DNA from 3 places in the Streptomyces sp. TAA486 genome. Region 2 is predicted to be linked to each of the others. Evidence: riboswitches for the same ligand, from Rfam matches in the RefSeq annotation. Region 2 holds a riboswitch; each other region holds the start of a gene.
What was found. A riboswitch is a leader RNA that binds a small molecule or an ion and turns the genes downstream of it on or off. The one in region 2 is predicted to bind cyclic di-AMP.

Region 1: another riboswitch for cyclic di-AMP. It lies ahead of I004_RS0100725 (NlpC/P60 family protein); the one in region 2 lies ahead of I004_RS37465 (transglycosylase family protein).
Region 3: another riboswitch for cyclic di-AMP. It lies ahead of I004_RS35730 (peptidoglycan DD-metalloendopeptidase family protein); the one in region 2 lies ahead of I004_RS37465 (transglycosylase family protein).

The regions. Positions count from the first base shown of each region.
Region 1 covers NZ_AUEV01000001.1:139,476-142,679, reverse strand. Annotated here, with positions in the region: gene pcrA (DNA helicase PcrA) at 1-1,348, opposite strand, end outside; cyclic di-AMP (ydaO/yuaA leader) riboswitch at 1,515-1,717, shown strand; gene I004_RS0100725 (NlpC/P60 family protein) at 1,725-2,810, shown strand; gene I004_RS0100720 (hypothetical protein) at 2,952-3,204, opposite strand, start outside.
Region 2 covers NZ_AUEV01000003.1:265,860-269,063, reverse strand. Annotated here, with positions in the region: gene I004_RS0107925 (thiamine pyrophosphate-dependent enzyme) at 1-595, shown strand, start outside; gene I004_RS37465 (transglycosylase family protein) at 863-1,882, opposite strand; cyclic di-AMP (ydaO/yuaA leader) riboswitch at 1,942-2,120, opposite strand; gene I004_RS0107915 (response regulator) at 2,397-3,204, opposite strand, start outside.
Region 3 covers NZ_AUEV01000018.1:161,194-164,397, forward strand. Annotated here, with positions in the region: gene I004_RS0124105 (Rieske (2Fe-2S) protein) at 1-448, opposite strand, end outside; cyclic di-AMP (ydaO/yuaA leader) riboswitch at 1,208-1,366, shown strand; gene I004_RS35730 (peptidoglycan DD-metalloendopeptidase family protein) at 1,705-2,649, shown strand.

The DNA of each region.
Region 1 (3,204 bases), on a different contig from region 2:
CCGCCACGTCGCCGGCCCTGGCCTCGCCCGCGTCGGTGAGCCTGTCGATCTCGTCGGCGACGAACTGCGCTTCGTCGTGCTCGGTGTCCGAGACGTAGCCGGTGATGCGGGCGCCCGCGCCGGACTCCGTCCACAGGTTCTTCGGACGGCGGTTCTCGTTCCGCTCGATCACGGCGTTGGCGGCGCTGAGGATCGTCTGCGTGGAGCGGTAGTTCTGCTCGAGGAGGATCGTCGTGGCGTCCGGATAGTCCTCCTCGAATTGGAGGATGTTGCGGATCGTGGCGCCGCGGAAGGCGTAGATGGACTGGTCGGCGTCGCCGACCACGCACAGTTCGGCCATCGGAGGGGCCGGCCGCTCCTCCTGCTCCTCGCCGACCTCCTCGTCCTCGGCGCGGGGCTGCCGTCCGGCCGGCTCACCGGTGCCGACGAGTTCGCGCACCAGCATGTACTGGGCGTGGTTGGTGTCCTGGTACTCGTCGACGAGGACGTGGCGGAAACGGCGCCGGTAGTGCTCGGCGACGTCCGGGAACGCCTGGAGCAGATGGACCGTCGTCATGATGATGTCGTCGAAGTCCAGCGCGTTGGCCTCGCGCAGCCGCGACTGGTACATCGTGTACGCCTCGGCGAGAGTCTTCTCATAGTTGTCGGACGCCTGCCCGGAGAAGTCCTCGTCGTCGATCAGCTCGTTCTTGAGGTTGGAGATCTTGGCGCTGAACGCCTTCGGCGGATACCGCTTCGGGTCCAGGTCGAGGTCCCGGCACACCAGCGCCATCAGCCGCTTGGAGTCGGCCGCGTCATAGATCGAGAAGGACGAAGTGAAGCCGAGCTTCTTGCTCTCACGGCGCAGGATGCGTACGCACGCGCTGTGGAAGGTGGACACCCACATCGACTGGGCGCGGGGGCCGATGAGTTCCTCGACGCGCTCCTTCATCTCGCCGGCCGCCTTGTTGGTGAAGGTGATGGCGAGAATCTGCCCGGGGTGGACATGGCGTGCCGAGAGGAGATGGGCGATGCGGTGCGTGAGCACACGGGTCTTGCCCGAGCCGGCGCCCGCGACGATCAGCAGCGGCGAACCGGAGTGCACGACGGCCGCACGCTGCGACTCGTTCAGCTCCGCCAGCAGCGCTTCCGGGTCGACGACCGTACGGGGTGAGCCGCCCCGGTGGTACGACGACGAGCCTCCCGTGCCGCCTCCGTAACGGCCACCGGGGCCTTCGCCTGAGCCGTTTCCGGGGCCGCCCGAAGGCCCGTCGGAACTGCTCGGGCCGTCCTGCCCGGGGGAGGCACTGTCCTGCGCGCGCACGGGTGCGAGGTCCGCCAGAAAGCTGTCGTCGAAGAGGCTGCTCATCGTCGGAGAAGTCTAGATTGCCGCGCCGACACCGCACCGCCACCTCCCTCACGGGATAACGAACAGATATCGGACGTATCACCTAACGGCCTTCACAGACGCCCCACATCTCGCTACCGTGCCGTGCCAGGCGGTCCGCACCAATCGCCGGCGAAAGCGTCGGCACGGGCCGCCTCCGCCGAATCCGACGGTCATCCGAAGGGCTCTGCCCACGGAGCCGGGGACCCACCGCGCACGCGCAAGTCCGGCGTACGCACCCGGGGTGAATCGGGAAGTCGCACCGCGGAAGCACCGCGCACGACCCGTAGGGCAGCCTTCCGAGAGCCCGAACCCGTCAGCTAACCCGGTAGGCGGTTCACGGAAGGAGCTGCCGGTCTTGGCGTCACATCGCAAGCCGCGCGCCCGAATACTGAAGACCGCCTCGACGAAGCGCGGAGTGCTCGGGATCACCACCGCCGCGCTCGCCTCCGTCTCCCTGCTCTCCCAGAGCGCTCAGGCCGCACCGGACGACGGCAAGCCGTCGATCTCCGAGGTCAAGAAGAAGGTCGACAAGCTCTACCAGCAGGCCGAGACCTCGACGCAGAAGTACAACGCGGCCAAGGAGAAGGCGGACGCCCAGCGCAAGAAGGCGGACAGATCCCTCGACGAGGCGGCCGAGCGCACCGCGAAGCTCAACGACGCGCGCCGTACCCTCGGCAACTACGCGACGGCGCAGTACCGTTCCGGCGGCATGTCCCAGACGGCGACCCTCCTGCTCACCGAGGACCCGCAGCAGTTCTTCCAGCAGACGCACGTGCTGGACCGGATGAGCGGCCGTCAGAAGGAAGCCGTCGCCGACTTCGAGAAGCGGCAGAAGGCGGCGCAGAGCAAGCGGGAGCACGCCACCGAGGAGCTCGCGTCGCTCAACGCCTCCCAGCAGGCGCTGAAGAAGAACAAGCAGGAAGTGCAGGACAAGCTCTCCGAGGCACGGAAACTGCTGTCGAAGCTGACGGCCGAGGAGAAGGCACGCCTGGCGGCGATCGAGAAGAAGAAGCAAGAAGCGGCCCGCAAGGCCGCGGAGCGCGCCGAGGAGGCGCGCCAGGATGCGGGCAAGGGCGGCGGGGGCTCGCAGTCGGCGCAGACCGAGAAGGTCCTCGCCTACGCCAAGGCGCAGTTGGGCAAGCCGTACGTGTGGGGCGCTACGGGCCCCACCTCCTTCGACTGCTCCGGCCTGACACAGGGGGCGTGGAAGGCGGCCGGCATCTCGCTGCCCCGCACGACGTGGGACCAGGTCAAGGTAGGCACGAAGGTCGCCAAGTCCGAGATGAAGGCCGGCGACCTGGTCTTCTTCTACGACGACATCAGCCACGTCGGCATCTACGTCGGCGGCGGGCAGATGATCCACGCACCGAAGCCGGGTGCGGACGTGACCTACGAGGACGTCAGCTACATGCCGTTCCACTCGGCGGTGCGCCCGGGCTGACCGCGAGCCACCCCGTCCGTGCGCCCGGTCCGCGGCACCGCGGACCGGGCGCAACCCTGGGAGTACCGGGGGACGTACGGGGAGGTGCGGCGGCTCAACCCTCCGCCGATGAAGGCGACTTCAGGGCCTTCGTCGCGTCCGTCAGGTCCAGAGGACGGCGATGAAGATGTTCGCCACAGTCAGCGCGCCGACCGTGCCGAAGAGGGACGAGGGCACTTTCTCCTCGTCCCTCTTCACATACACCAGGCCCAGGATCACCAGGAGCAGCGTGAGCTTGATGCCGATCTTGACGTTGTTCACCGGGTCGTCGCCCGCCTGATTGAGGCCCACGAGGACCATCCCGGTCACCAGCATGGTGAGTGCGCCGTGCAGCATGCCGGGCACGAAGCGGGCC
Region 2 (3,204 bases):
CGCCGAGAGGCCCGTGCCGCCCCCGCCGCCCGCGGAGGGGGAGCCGCTGCGCGCCGCACACGTACTGGCGGAGCTCGCGCGGCGACTGCCGGAGGAGACGGTGCTCGTGGAGGAGACCCCCTCCAGCCGCCCCGATCTGCACGCGCTCGTGCCGGCGCGGCGGCCTCTCGGGTTCCTGAGCGCCGCGATGGGCGCGCTCGGGTTCGCGCTGCCGGCGGCCATCGGCGTGCGGATGGGAGCGCCGGAGCGTCCGGTGGTGGCGGTCGTCGGCGACGGGTCGTCCCTCTACCAGATACAGGCGCTGTGGACCGCCGTGCGCTACAGGGTCGGCGTCGTCTTCGTCGTCCTCGCCAACGGGCGCTACGCGATCATGGACCGGCTCGCGGACAAGCACGAAAACACCGCACCCTGGCCCGACTTCGAGGAAGTCAGCGTCTCCGGCATGGCGAAGGCCCTGGGCTGCTCGGCGCGCCGTGTCACCGGACACGCCGAACTTCTGGCCGAATTGGATGCGCTGCTTCCCGAACTCCCCGACAGCACACGGCCGCTGGTTCTCGAAGTTGCCGTGCGCGCCGAGGAGACCTTCCAGCCCTGAAAAGGCCGCGGCAAAATCCGTTCCGTCGCCCGTGACAAGGAGGAACAGGGAAAGCCGATGGCGGCTCGCTCCCCGGAGGAAATCCGGTGAACGAGCCGCCATCGGCGTGGCGATGCGGTGGACCGCCGATTCGCCGAATCACTGATCCGCAGACGACTCGGAGAATCGCAGGAATGCTGAATCGCACCGCACATGTGTTGAGTTGTCGCCGGCCTTGTCGCCGATCCGGTCGCCGACCCGCGATATCGGATCCGGCGGACCGCTCGGTCAGTACGGTCCGTTGACGTTGTCGATCGAGCCGTACCTGGCGGCCGCGTAATTGCATGCGGCCACGATGTTCGCGACGGGGTCGGTCATGTTGTTGGCCGTTCCCTCGACGTGGTAGGAGTCGAAAGTCGGCTTGATGGTCTGCAGCAGACCCTTGGACGGGGTGCCGTTCTGGGCATTGATGTCCCAGTTGTTGACGGCGTTCGGGTTGCCGCCGGACTCCCGCATGATGTTGCGCTTGATGCCGTTGTAAGTGCCGGGAATGTTCTTGGACTTCATGATGTCCAGAGACTCGCGGATCCAGCCGTCGAGGTTGTTCCCGTACTTCGAGCCGGACGAGTGCGTGGCGCCGGCCTGCGGTGCCTTGTCGCGCTGCGGCTGCGAGCGCGAGGCCCGCGCCTCGCCGTCGAGGCTGAGCTTCTGACCCGGGCGGATCAGGTCGGGGTCGGAGCCGACGGTCTTCCGGTTGGCCTTGTACAGCCCCTGCCAGCCGCCCTTGGTGTCGTGCTCGCGGGCGATCGCGCTGAGAGTGTCCCCGGTCTCGACGGTGTACTTCTCGTCGCTCCTCGGGCTGTCCTTCTTCTCGGCCTTCTTGGGCTTGGTCTTCTCGGCCTTCTTGTCGGCGTCGCCGGTGGCGGCCTTCGCCTGCTTGCCGGAGTCGCCCGACAGGTCCGGAGCGGCGCTGTCCGCGCTCAGGCCGGCCTTGGCGCCGCAGGACGGCCAAGCCCCGGGGCCCTGGCTGTCGAGCACCTTCTCGGCGACCTTGATCTGCTCTTCCTTGGTGGCCTGGTCGGCGCTCTGGGCGTATTCCGTGCCGCCGTTGGCGGCCCATGTGCTCTGGCTGAACTGAAGGCCGCCGTAGTAGCCGTTGCCGGAATTTATGGACCAGTCGCCCGTGGACTCGCACTGGGCGACCTTGTCCCAGGTGTCCACGGAGGCGGCGTTCGCGGTGCCCGAGCCGATGAAGGGCAGGGCGATGCCCGCACCGCCCGCCGTAATGGCGAGGGAAGTGCGCGACACTCCGCGCGGGATACGGCGATTGGACTGACGACGGTGTCGACCGCGTCCGGACATAGGGCTGTTCCTCTCCTGCGCCTGCGAGGTGAGCTGTCGGATTCGGGCTGGAGCAGCCCGGCCGCAGCGAATGCGAGGGGGCATTCGCGTGCGGCTTCACCCCAAGCCGTGCGTTTCCAAGGGGGCGAAACGCGCGGCACTTACCTGGGTCCCCCGCTCCTGCCGGGCTGGGATTGCGTGATTTCCGCGGGCCGGTGGCAGGATTCGGCGTTCCGGCAGCGGACCACCGCACGGGAGACGCGGTGGGCTTGCACGTTAATCAGAAGGAATTCGTCACCACAAGAAAGGCGCAGAATCCACCGAAGATGAAGATCGCGGAAATTGGCATGTACGGGTTAAGGCATGCCGTTCCATTCGCCTTACGGGGCAAGGGAATTGAACGGACCGGGATGAGCGCGAAGTCGCCGATGTGACGCTGGTCACAACATTTCTGTGGCGCGAATCACGCTTTCCGCCCGATTTACGGACCGGCGTGTGCGGGGGCTTCGGGTCCGGACGCATCCACGCGGTGATAGCGGCGCTCCGGACGCCCGGTGGTCCCGTACCGCAGGGTGACCCGGGCGGTCCCGACGGAGACGAAGTGCTCCAGATACCGGCGGGCGCTCACACGGGACAGGCCGATGCGTCCGGCGCACTCGGAAGCGGAAATACCCGCGGGACCGGTCTCGGCCTCGAGCGTGGCACGCACCAGTCCGGCCGTCTGCTCGGTGAGGCCCTTGGGCAGCCGCGTACGGCCGGAGGGCCCGTCCGCCGTCACATGCGGGCGGTGCGCTCCGGACTCCTCGGTGCCGCTGCCGCCCGGGAAGCCAGGAGCGCCAGGGTCGCAGCCGGGGGCGGACGTGTCGCCGAACAGCCGGTCCACATCCCGCTGTTCCGGTGCCTGGAGAGCCGCAAGGGCCTCGCGTCGTTCCGCGAACCGGAGCAGCCGCTCCTTCAGCAGCTGCCCCTCGAAGGGCTTGATGACGTACTGCACGGCACCGCCGCGCTGCGCGCCCCGCACGGTCTCCGCGTCGCGGGCGGCGGTGACCACCAGCACGTCCGGGCCTTCCTCCGGCCCGCCGGTGCCGCGCAGCTCCCGCAGGACCTCCAGGCCGGGCAGGTCGGGAAGGTACATATCCAGCAGCACGAGGTCCGGGCGCAGCTCGCGTACGGCTGCCAGGGCGTCCTTGCCGCTGTGCACGGCTCCCGCCACGGTGAAGCCCGGCACCTGCTCGACGAGGGTGCTGTGCAGGCGGGCAACCATGAAGTCGTCGTCGACGACGAGTACG
Region 3 (3,204 bases), on a different contig from region 2:
ACAGGAGGATCGCGGTGGAATTGGCGAGCGCGTGCACGAGGCCGACGCGCATCTGCGGTTTGCGCAGCTCGGCCCAGTCGACCCATCCGGTCACCGCGGCGGGCACGGCGGCGACGAGCCCTGTGGCGATCAGCATCGCGGGCGCGTAATGCCTGCGCTTGCCAGGAATCAGGTCCAGGACGGCGGCGGAGAACCATGTGCCGAGCGGGATCTGCACGAGGGCAGGATGCAGAGGGTGGCCCAGCCAGTGGCCGTGCAGCAGGTCGCGGTCCTCGTCGCTGAGGGGGAGTGCGTGCACGGCTCGCTGGATTCCCTGGACGGGAGGGTCCAGCCGTGTGTCGTGCTCGGTCTTCTCGATGGCGGCGAGCACGCGTCCCTGCCGCTCGGAGTCGGGCAGCACGGAGCGCAGCGCGCTGGCGCAGGCAAGCAGCTTCTGTGAATAGGACATACAGCCCGGTTCCCGTCAGGAACGGGAACAAACCGTGACATGGAGGGCACGGCGGGTGGGTGGTCGGGTGCTTGGGCCGGTCGGATTGCGGCAGTCGGCCCGGCCTCGCCCGGTCGCGTGGAGCCGGTTGGCGGAGGGGTGCGGGTGCGGGACGGGCGGCCCGCAGCTGCCTCGATGGTGCACGCGGCTCGTGGGCTCGGTCTCCCCCAGCGGGACGAGGACGTGGCTCGTCCGTATGCGGGTCTGGTGCACGCGACGTCTGCGGAGTCGCCCCCATCGTCGTGCCGCCGAACTGCCGCTGAACGACCGTGTGCCGCAAGGGTGTTCGCCTTGGGCTGCGGGTGGGGCCCGCGGGGGTCGGGGCAGTTGTCGCGGGTGCGGTCCGTGTCGGCGAGGCCGGGGTGCGTACGGGCCGGACCGAACTGCCGCAGTGAAGCGCCCGTTCGGCGTTCCGGTCGGTGTGCTGCTCCCCGGCGAGACATCGGGTCGGGACACCAAGCAGAAGGAACCGCCCTTCACGGACGGTTCACCCGTCACGCACCGCGACCCCACGAGCGATGCTGGGTGACCGCGTGCCCCAATTGGTCCTTACTGTCCAGGAACCTGCATGTCATGCAGCTACAAATCTCACCGGAACCGCTTGGAATCTCAGCTGCGGCTCTATTAACGTTCCATAACGCAGCGCGGTCGTCACTGCCGTCACGAGAGACGGCTCCGTGCGCCGTCGCCGAATCCTGAAAGTGCACCACCCCGAGCCACAACTCGATATCGCTGCACCAAGGGAACCGGGGAACCACCCCCTGCCACACGGCAGGGATGGGGTGAATCGGCAAGTTCCGCCCACGGGCGGGCAGTTCGTAGGAGACCTTCCTGCTCCGAACCCGTCAGCTAACCCGGTAGGCGAGAAGGAAGGAAAGGAGAACGCCCCCGTGGCGTCCAACAGGCATGCCCCCGAGGGCACGTATGACCCGTACCTCGACGACGAAGAGTCCGACAGATACGGCCAATACGGCTCTTACGGCAACGACGACCCGCACCAGCAGTCCGGCAGCTTCGACTACTTCGAGCAGGCCGACCGGTACAGCCAGTTCGACGCGTCGGGCCAGTACGGCCAGTACGACGCGTACGCCTCGCAGCTGACCGAGACGTACGGCACGGACGGCACGTACGGGTACGGGACCGACGGGGCATACGCCACGCAGGAGTTCGCGGCGCCCTCGCCCGAATACGGCACGTACGACTTCGGCCAGGGCGAGATGCCCCCCGTGCCGAACGCCTTCGACGCCGCCGCGGGTGCCGCCCCCGGCGAGGAGTGGAACCCCACCGAGGACTCCGTGCGGCCCGTACGCGGGCGGCACAAGCTCGCCAAGCAGCGCGGCGGCAGCATGGCCCGCAGCAGTGCCGTCCTCGGCGTCGGCATGATCGCTGCGGTGGGCGCCGGCGGAATCGCCACGGCGCAGGAGAAGCCCTCAACGGCGATCTCCATGCCGGACGTGGCGGAGAAGGCCAAGGAGCTCCCGGGCGTCAAGCTGCTCGCCGGCGGTTCCGAAGAGAACGTCGCAGGTCAGCCGCTCACGCAGGCGGCCCTCACGGCAAGTGACGCCAAGGAGGGCCAGACCGACGCGGGCGAGGCGCTGCGCTCCCGCATCCTCCAGCAGGCCCAGTCGCAGCAGTCGCAGGCCGAGGCCTCCGCGCGCGACGCAGCCATCGAGGAGGCGCAGGCCAAGGCCGCGAAGGCCCAGAACAAGGCCGAGGCCGAGAAGCGCCAGAAGGCGGAGGACGCCCGCCTGGCCAAGCTCGCCAAGAGCTTCAAGCTTCCCGTCTCCGGCTACCAGCTCACCTCTCAGTTCGGCGAAGCCGGCAGCCTGTGGTCCAACGGCCACACGGGCACGGACTTCGCGGCCTCCTCCGGTACGCCGATCCGCGCGATCCACTCCGGCACGATCAAGGAGGCGGGCTGGGCCGGCTCGTTCGGCTACCGCACCATCCTCCAGCTGGACGACGGGACGGAACTCTGGTTCGCCCATCAGTCGTCGATGAACGTCTCGGCGGGTCAGAAGGTCCGTACGGGCGAAATGATCGGCCGCGTCGGCTCCACCGGGAACGTCACAGGTGCTCACCTGCACCTGGAGGTCCACCCCGGCGGCGGCACCGCGATCGACCCGGCCGCGTGGCTGCGGGGCAAGGGCCTCACGCCCTGACACCGCTGCGACGGGAGGGGCGGCCGTCCGCGGGCTCCCCTCCCGTACGCCACACCGACACCGTCACCATTCCCGACACCGCTTCGGCGGCGGTCCGCCGTCAGCGCCGACGTCATACGCACCCCTACTCGTACGCACGCGCATCACGCGCATAGGGCGTACGCACAGCGGTATACCCGCCCTCCGGGCGTACGCCGCATCTCACATCTCCACATGCACGACGACTGCCCGTCGCGATGACCTATCGCGCCGCCGCCGCCTCGCACCGTCGAGGTGCGCTGGACCACGCACAACTCGCCCATGCCCCTCGGCGTACACAAAGGAGGGGACGAGGCGGCGGCGGACGGGGGCCCTCTCCTGCGAGCACGGCCCCGCCCCCCAAGTGCCGGCGGCCCTGGTGGACCACCCCCCGACGCCAGGGCCGCCGGTCTTTCCATGCGCGGGTTCGCGAGGGACGTCGGGTTCGCGAGGCGATTCGTGAGGTGCGCGGGGCCGCGGGTTCGTGAAGTGCGCGGGGTCGCGGGTTCGCGAGGCGCACGGGGTTCGCGAGGCGCG